DNA from 4 places in the Halomonas sp. NPDC076908 genome. Region 2 is predicted to be linked to each of the others. Evidence: predicted binding sites of a transcription regulator. Region 2 holds the regulator's gene; each other region holds the start of a gene.
What was found. The regulator sigma-54, encoded in region 2, starts transcription at its own class of promoters, with help from an activator protein. The targets are predictions, from matches to a motif close to TGGCACNNNNNTTGCTNT.
Positions count from the first base shown of each region.

Region 1: a site for sigma-54 is predicted at 1,446-1,463, ahead of glnL (nitrogen regulation protein NR(II)). Genes of this name have one in related genera too.
Region 3: a site for sigma-54 is predicted at 1,345-1,362, ahead of ACQKE4_RS03660 (amino acid ABC transporter substrate-binding protein). Genes of this name have one in related genera too.
Region 4: a site for sigma-54 is predicted at 1,011-1,028, ahead of ACQKE4_RS00580 (CmpA/NrtA family ABC transporter substrate-binding protein). Genes of this name have one in related genera too.

Region 1 covers NZ_JBNNIW010000022.1:38,785-40,978, forward strand. The annotation lists gene ntrC (nitrogen regulation protein NR(I)) at 1-323, opposite strand, end outside; gene glnL (nitrogen regulation protein NR(II)) at 316-1,377, opposite strand; gene ACQKE4_RS13455 (DUF4124 domain-containing protein) at 1,619-2,137, opposite strand.
Region 2 covers NZ_JBNNIW010000006.1:86,726-88,919, reverse strand. The annotation lists gene hpf (ribosome hibernation-promoting factor, HPF/YfiA family) at 1-268, opposite strand, end outside; gene ACQKE4_RS05270 (RNA polymerase factor sigma-54) at 366-1,781, opposite strand; gene lptB (LPS export ABC transporter ATP-binding protein) at 1,905-2,194, opposite strand, start outside.
Region 3 covers NZ_JBNNIW010000004.1:90,227-92,420, reverse strand. The annotation lists gene ACQKE4_RS03665 (amino acid ABC transporter permease) at 1-171, opposite strand, end outside; gene ACQKE4_RS03660 (amino acid ABC transporter substrate-binding protein) at 262-1,287, opposite strand; gene ACQKE4_RS03655 (amino acid ABC transporter substrate-binding protein) at 1,516-2,194, opposite strand, start outside.
Region 4 covers NZ_JBNNIW010000001.1:128,217-130,410, reverse strand. The annotation lists gene ACQKE4_RS00580 (CmpA/NrtA family ABC transporter substrate-binding protein) at 1-844, opposite strand, end outside; gene ACQKE4_RS00575 (ABC transporter substrate-binding protein) at 1,222-2,103, opposite strand.

The DNA of each region.
Region 1 (2,194 bases), on a different contig from region 2:
AGGTATTCAAACGCGCCGCCCTGATAAGAGGCCACTGCGCTGTCTAAATCAGAGTGCGCCGTCATGACAATAACGGGCAAATCAGGGTGTACTTCGCGTACTCTTGACATCAAATCCAGGCCATCAATGCCGGGCATGCGGATATCGGTAACTAGTACATCTGGCGGGCTTTCTAGCAAGCGTGCAAGGGCGATGTCGGCGCGTTCAATACACTCAACGTCAAGGTCGGGTTGCGCCAATGCGCGCTCCAGCACCCAGCGAATAGCGCGGTCGTCATCGACAATGACCACCCGCGCCACATCTGTACGTGTAGCCTCAGTCATGACGCTTCTCCGGTAAAATTAATACCAATGGAATCAGTAAACGAAATTCGGTATGTCCGGCTCGTGAATCGCATTCGATCAGTCCTTGATGTTGGTGCAAAATCGACTGGGCGATAGATAGCCCAAGGCCGCTGCCTTCTGCCCGACCTGACACCATGGGATAAAAGAGTGTTTCTTGCAGCGCATCGGGAATACCGGGGCCGTTGTCGATGACCGCGACCTCACTGACTAACCGGTGCCGCTCAGCGCCCAACGTGAATTGACGGCGGGCACGAGTACGCAATATCAAAAGAGGCTCAGGGGTTTGCGCATCGCTCATGGCCTGTACTGCGTTGCGAGCCACGTTGAGCACCGCTTGAATCATTTGAGATTCATCACCCGAAAGATCGGGCAAGCTTGGGTCGTAATCGCGGCTAATTTCAATACAGGGGTGTTCGGCAATTAACAGCGCCCGCACGCGCTCCAAGACCCTGTGAATATTGACGGGCTCGTGCTTAAGAATGCGGTTAGGGCCGAGCATGGAATCCACCAGATCCCGCAGCCGATCCACCTCTTCCACAATAATATGGGTGTATTCGCGCAGCGCAGGATCGTCTAAGTCCCGCTCTAATAGCTGGGCGGCGCCACGAATCCCGCCGAGGGGGTTCTTAACTTCATGGGCGAGCCCGCGGGCCAATATTTTAATGGTCTCCTGGCGGGTGGTCAGCGCCTCTTCCCGGGAGATCTGCATCAACCGGTCGCGGGGCTCCACTTCTAACAGCAGTTCATTTTCAGAGAGTGGCGTGACGGTGTAATCGACCGTAAGCGGCTCACTATTGAGCGGTGTAATACGTGCTTCACGCTGGGTGTAAGGGTGAAACGCATCCCGCGCCTTGGCCAACACATCGTCGATACTTTCATCACCGCCGAGCAAGGTATCCAGGCTGATGCCTTGCACCCGGCTAAGGCTAACCGCTAACAGCGCCTCGGCGGCAGGGTTCATCCAGCGCACACGCAGTTCGCCGTCGAGCAGCAATACCGCCGTAGTGAGATGTTCAAGCAAGCGCTGCTGCATGGTGTCGTCCTGTGAAATTGCGTCTTCCATCGCCGTTTCAGACCTACAGGTAGATGATCAGTGAGGGAAGTGCAAAAAGCGCGCCAATTACGCATAAATGCTTATTTGCACGGCTTGCGGGCAAACCAAAGGGAGGAGGTGATTCTTTTTAGCGCACATGCCGCATCAAATGCGCCCACCAATGCACTATTTTAGTGCATGACGTTTTTTAAAGCCGTCTTTAAAACAGGCGGAAAATCTTTTAGTGAACGGTAATCGTCACCGGCACGGAGCGGTGCTGCAAACGCTGTCTGCTATCTAACAGCTCTGCCTGAAGCTCATGCCGACCCGCCGTGAGCCCTGTTAACCAAAAAACATCACTGTGCAAAGCGGTCTGGCTGATTTCACCATTTACTAGAAGCCGCACCTGATGGTCTTCGCGCAGCGGTGGTGCAATCAACACTTCCACGGCGGTCATCCCCTCTTGCAACTGTGTGCCTTGCTGGGGCAGCGTAATCGTAAAGTGGTCATAGGGCATGAAGGGCTGCCCAGGGCTGCCACGCGGCCGCTCAGCGGCAGGCGTGGTCGTTTGATGGCTGGGCATGGTAGCCCTTAACGCAGGCGGTAGGCCGGGTAATGGGGCAAGCTCTAATACTTCACCGCCGCGGCCAGGGTTATCAGTAAAGGTCACGTTGCCGTGCTCATCAGTTACGCGGAAGACCGTTTGCGCGGTAGCGGTTGCCGCACTACCAGCGAACCAAACACTCACAACGACAGCCATTACTCCACTTACCTTTAATGTGGTTATCTTACCCATAGTGCTCTTCACCACTCTCTT
Region 2 (2,194 bases):
CCTTGTGTTTAACGAGTTGACGATCAATTTTATCCGCTAAAGCATCAATCGCGGCATACATATCACTGTCGAGAGCTTCTGCATGTAGATCTGCACCTGCTGCGTGCAGTGTACAAGCGGCTTGCTGTCGCTCTTTTTCTACAGATAAGGTGACTTGCACCGTGGTTATATTGTCGTAATGACGCTCGACACGTTCAAGTTTTTCATTGACATAGTCACGCAAGGCGTCAGTCAGATCTACGTGATGACCAGTGATATTAACTTGCATTGACGTACTCCTTATCCATCGGACTGTACTTCGATTGTAACCCTTTTTGCCGCGTTGCAAAGCCCTTGTAGAGAGTTTACTTACTATTGATACAGCCTTAGCGTAAACGACGGCGTTCGCTAGAGGAGGGGATGCCCATGGCTTCGCGATATTTGGCTACCGTTCGGCGTGCAACCTGAATGCCACCCTCGTCTAAAAGCGTCACTAAACGGCTATCAGAGAGGGGTTTGCCAGGCGGCTCTTCGTTTATCAGCTTTTTTAGTCGTGCTCGAATGGCGGTGCTGGAGTGGCTATCGCCATCTTGACCGCTCACTTGGCTGGAGAAAAAGTATTTGAGTTCGAACACGCCGCGGGGCGTATGGATGTATTTCTGGGTAGTCACCCTAGATATGGTCGATTCGTGCATTTCTACCGCTTCCGCAATATCTGCCAATATCAGCGGCTTCATAGCCTCTTCGCCGTGTTCTAAAAAGCCAATTTGGCGGGTGATAATCTCGCGGCCCACGCGTAGCAGCGTATCGTTACGACTGGAAAGACTCTTAATTAACCAGCGCGCTTCTTGTAAATGCTCTTTTAAGAACTGATTGTCCTGACTTTTATCTGCGCGCTTAATCAAGCTTGCATAGTCAGGCTGAATACGCAGTCGTGGCAAGGCTTCTGGGTTGAGCTCCAGATGCCAGCCTTCGTTGTCGTGACGCACCACTAAGTCGGGAGTGATGTAGCTATCGTCAGTGACGCCATAAGCGCTTCCTGGGCGTGGGTCGAGACTGCGGATCAATAGGATGACATCGCCCAGCTGCTCATCATTTAGCCCCAGGCGGCGCTTTAATAAGCGCATATCGTCCTTACCAAGTGCTTCAAGAAATTGGCGGACAAGGCGGCGGGCAGGGACGAGTAGCGGTGTGTCATCGGGCAGTGCAGCCAACTGCAACATTAAGCATTCGCGCAGGTCGCGGGCAAAGATGCCGGTAGGTTCAAACTGCTGCAGTTTAAGCAGTATGGTCTCGATTTCGCGCTGGCTGAGGCCATCGATACCTTGGGCGCGCAGTCCTTCACGAATGTCGTTAAGCGGTTGGGTTAAATAACCATTGGCGTCTAGCGCATCGATCAGGCTTTCCGCAACTAAATGCTCACGGGGACTAAAATCGGTCATGGCGAGTTGCCACAGCAGGTGGCCGTGGAGACTTTGCCCTGCGGCCTGGCGCTCAAAGTCAGGGCCCTCGCCGCTGCTACCGCTCATGCTGCCCATGTCTTGGTAAGTATCCGACCAATCGCTGTCTACCGAAAGTTCGGTAGGGATACTCTCTGACCACTCTTCCTCTTTAGGCTCGCTGACAGCTTGTTCGCTGAACTCATCTTCTTGCTCCAGCATAGGGTTCGCGTCTAGCGCCTGCTGAATTTCTTGACGAAGGTCGAGCGTTGATAGTTGCAATAAGGCAATCGCCTGCTGCAACTGAGGCGTCATGGTCAGCTGTGTGCCGATACGCAACTGAAGAGAAGCTTTCATGACCATCTGAGAACCACTCGTTAATCGGAAAGGTTCACCCTAGTGCGAGTGGTGGCTGTGTGCAAGTGCAATAAGCATGCCATTGGTATAAAAATTATCGTAGAGCACTGATTAGAGGTGAAAAACAGCTTAGAGGCGAAAATCAGCACCCAAATAAACGTCTCGCACCTTCTGGTTGGTGAGAATTGACTCGGGAGAGCCACTGGCAATGATCTGGCCGTCGCCTACGATATAGGCGATATCGCAAATATCGAGGGTTTCACGTACGTTGTGATCAGTGATCAGCACGCCGATATGTCGCTGCTTTAGCGCACGAATAATGGTTTTAATATCGCCAACTGAGATGGGGTCAACCCCAGCAAAAGGTTCGTCAAGCAAAATAAAGGCAGGCTCCGTGGCTAGTGAACGGGCAATTTCGA
Region 3 (2,194 bases), on a different contig from region 2:
AGTGGTAATCCCCCGGGCATTCAGGTTGTCTTGGGTATTGCCGATAATGTAGATCAGGAAAGCCGCAACAACGGCGACTAAAATGAGCTGAAAAATAAGTGCGCGTTTAGCGCGGTCTCGCCAGAACGGCGGCTTGTGGCCGGCGGGGCGAATGTTGGGTCTTACAGACATTGATGGCGTCTCCGCTGCACGCAAGGTCAATCAGATGGCCCGCCATGGCCTTTAGCTAAAAAGGGGGCGGGCCGGGGTCAAGCGAGACGCTTAGCGAATCGGGGGAGCGTACTGGAAGCCACCGTCGTTCCACAGGGCGTTAACACCACGTTCAATTTCAAGCGGTGAGTCCATACCTACGTTACGCTCGAAGCTTTCAGCGTAGTTACCCACTTGGCTAACAATGTTGTAAGCCCAGTCAGCTTCAAGGCCCATGCCTTCGCCGTAGTTGCCGTCTTGGCCAAGCAGGCGAGCAATGTCAGGGTTTTCTGAGTCGAGCATTTCTTCAGCGTTTTCGCTAGTTACGCCATACTCTTCTGCGTTAATCATCGCGAACAAAGACCACTTCACGATGTTGAACCAAAGGTCATCACCTTGACGAACCACAGGGCCCAGCGGCTCTTTGGAGATAACGTCAGTCAAAATAACGGAAGCTTCAGGGTCATCTAGTTGAATGCGCAGTGCGGCTAACTGAGAGGTATCAGACGTCAGAACGTCACAGCGGCCAGCTTGGTAGCCACCCACGGTTTGCTCAGAGGTATCAAATACAATCGGATCGAACTCCATGTCGTTAGCACGGAAGTAGTCAGCCAGGTTCAATTCAGTGGTAGTACCGGACTGGATACAGATAGATGCACCATCAAGCTCGTCAGCACTGGAAATGCCTAGATCACGAGAAACCATGAAGCCCTGACCGTCATAGAAGTTAACGCCGGTGAAGTTAAGACCCAGGGTGGTGTCGCGGGTAGTGGTCCAGGTAGTGTTGCGTGACAGAATGTCTACTTCACCTGATTGCAGGGCGGTAAAACGCTCAACGGCGTTTAGGGAAATATAGTTAACAGCTTCGGCATCGCCAAGAACGGCTGCGGCGACGGCGCGGCATACATCAACGTCCAAGCCTTGCCAGTTACCATCGTCATCTGGTGCTGAAAAGCCTGGCAAACCGTCACTTACGCCACACTGAACGGCGCCACGGTTAACAGTATCTTCAAAGGTGTCGGCATGTGCCGTCGCCATTCCCGCTAAGCTAAGTGAGCCAGCAGACGCCAGCAGCGCCAAGTGTTTTTTATTGAACATTTAGTTTCCCCTCGAAGTAATTAATATAGTTACGCATGCCGGAGCATGTAACTAAACCTAGCAAGGAAGATGCCAACAGGGATATGTCGACAAATTCAGCGCTTTTCAACGCAAAAAGAGCGCTATATACGAAAGTATTGGTGCAGAAACGCACATTAGCGGACAACGATTGCTCTATTTTTGTGCGCGCCGCTAATGTCGTTGTTTGTTGCGTTATGTGGTGGAGGACTAGCGGATGGGTGGAGCGTATTGAATGCCACCATCTTTCCACAGAGCGTTTAAACCTCGGGCAATGTTGAAGCCAGAGTCAGCACCGACGTTACGTTCATAAATATCCGCGTAGTTACCCACCTGTTTGATAATTTGATACGCCCAGTCATGATTGATACCCATTGGCTCGCCAACATCACTGTCTTGGCCGAGCAGGCGCATTACGTCTGGGTTTTCAGAGCCAAGCTGCTCATCGACATTGGCTTGCGTAACGTCTAGTTCTTCCGCATTGAGCATTGCAAACAGTGACCACTTCACAATATTGAACCACTGATCGTCACCTTGTCGAACCGCGGGGCCGAGCGGCTCTTTTGAGATGATTTCAGGCAACACTACCGCCATATTGGGGTCGGCGAGCTGCATGCGCTGAGCGTAAAGTTGTGAAGCGTCGGAACTCAAAATGTCGCAACGACCCGCTTCAAAACCAGCAATCGCCTGTTCGGGAGCATCAAACACGATCGCATCGTAGGTCATGCCGTGGGTGCGAAAGTAGTCGGCAAGATTAAGTTCGCTGGTAGTGCCGGACTGGGTGCATACCGCCGCACCATCAAGCTCTACAGCGCTTTGTACGCCTAGATCACTGGCCACCATAAAGGCTTGGCCATCGTAGTAGCTCACGCCGGTGAAGTTCATGCCC
Region 4 (2,194 bases), on a different contig from region 2:
CCATAATGGCCATCATGAGCGCTTTAGTGGCGTTGGGGTTGGCTTCCACGTAGTCGCTACGCATGGCGAAGGCTTTCTCTGGGTGGTCGTTCCAGAGTTCGCCAGTGGTGTTGGCGGTATAGCCGATGCCCTGATTAATCAATTGATGGTTCCACGGCTCACAGACGCAAAAAGTATCCATGCTGCCTACGCGCATATTGGCAACCATTTGAGCTGGCGGAATGGTGATCGTGGAAATATCGCGGTTAGGGTCGATGCCGCCCGCTGCCATCCAGTAGCGAATCCACATATCATGGGTGCCACCAGGGAATGTCATGGCGGCACTCACTTCGTTACCACCACTGCGTTTAGTGGCTAGCGCCTGGGCGAATTCACTCGTATCCAGCGCTACCTCTAAATCGGCGTACTCACTGCCCACCGAGATACATTGGCCGTTAAGGTTTAAGCGCGCCAAAACGTTCATCGGTACGGGGTGGTTATTGGGTGTAATGGCCCCCGCGCTCATTAAATAAGGCATCGGCGTTAGAATATGCGCTCCATCAATGCCATTTCGCTGTGAGCCCAACACTAGGTTGTCACGGGTAGTGCCCCAGGAGGACTGTTTAAGCACCTCCACATTGGTCATGCCATGCTTGGCGAAAAATCCCTTTTCATCGGCAACAAATAGCGGCGCGGCATCAGTCAGGGCAATAAATCCTAACTTTGCGGCAGTCGTTTCCGGTGTTCCATTCGCGAAAGCCCAGCTAACCGGCAAGCTGCTAAGCAGTGCCGAGCCACCGACAACAGTCGCGGAGCTTTTGAGAAAGTGGCGACGTTCTGGAGAGTGAGAGATTTTTTTGCTCATTGCACGTTACCTGTCTTTTAAAGCGTCGTTTGAAAACGTCTTTTTAAACGCAAAAACGGCGTCTGCAATTAAGTCCTCACTTAATTAAGTGAAGACCATTGCAGACGCCGTTGTCTGTTTACTAATCGTTCTGAGCTGAACCTACGTTGGCTCAGGTGATTAGCATGCTGCAGCTTGTATGCCAATACGCCTAACAAATTGCAGTAAACATCCATCTTTCAATGGGTTGTTAAAAGTAATGGTAATGGCAGGAGAAAAGCCTGTTATCGATTGTTGTGCAATGCAACGTAGAAATGGTGCGGTTTTCATAGACATGCACCAAAAGGGCAATGTCCCAGGCTTAAAATTGCCTGAGACGAGCAAAATACCCCAGTGAATTATGGTTGTGCTACCAAGGCGCTGGTCACTTCTTCGATCTGCAGCGGAAGGCTCTGCAGGCCACCACCAGAGAGATACCATAGCGCAGGGGTCAGCATAATGACCCGGGTATTTACCGCACCTGCATCTGAGAGCATTTGGGTTAACGCATCAGCTTCAGCGGGTTCATCGCCAATGGCGGCGCTGCGGTCAATGACCAGTACAACTTCCGGATCGATTTCGGCAATGGCGTCAGCTGATAGCGGTGTGAAAGTACGCGTACCGCGGGTTTCTGATATCACGCTATCGGGCATCTCAAGTGCTGCTACGCCCAGTACGTCGTGAACCACAGAGTGCTGGTTTAACATCAGGTTACCGCCGTTGTGCGTCACCACTAGCGTGCTGGGTGCATCGCTTAAGGCGTCGCGCTTGTTTGCAATGTCAGCGTGAAGCACTTTAAGCGCCTCTTCTGCGCGCTCTTCTGCGTGCAACAGCGTCGCCAGTTGGCGAACGTTATCGTCAAATGACGTTAAATAGTCGTCGCCTTGTAGGCTGGTATTAAGAGTAGGGGCAATAACCTCGAGCTCGCGTTGCCAGTCGCCTTGCCGCCCAGTAAAGAGAATGAAATGCGGTTTGCTATCGGTCAACGCTTCGATGTCTGGTGAGCGTAGGCCGCCAATATCGGTGACTTCATCGTTTGCATACTGCTCCAGATAGTCCGGTAGGCTGGATTTGGGCACACCTACCACCTGCTCGCTTAAACCTAACGCATCCAGCGTATCCAGACTGCCTAAATCGAACGTGGCAATGCGCTGGCTGGCTTGGGCGACGCTAACGGCTGTAAGCAATAACGTAGCAGCAGCGGTAGTTGCGAATCGTGCGGTAATCACCTGAGACTTCATGCTAATTCCTTTTATGAGAAAATATTCTATATGCGATATTTTCTCATATTCTCAAGGAAAAATGTGACGTGTCGTTAATGGGTGCTGGAAC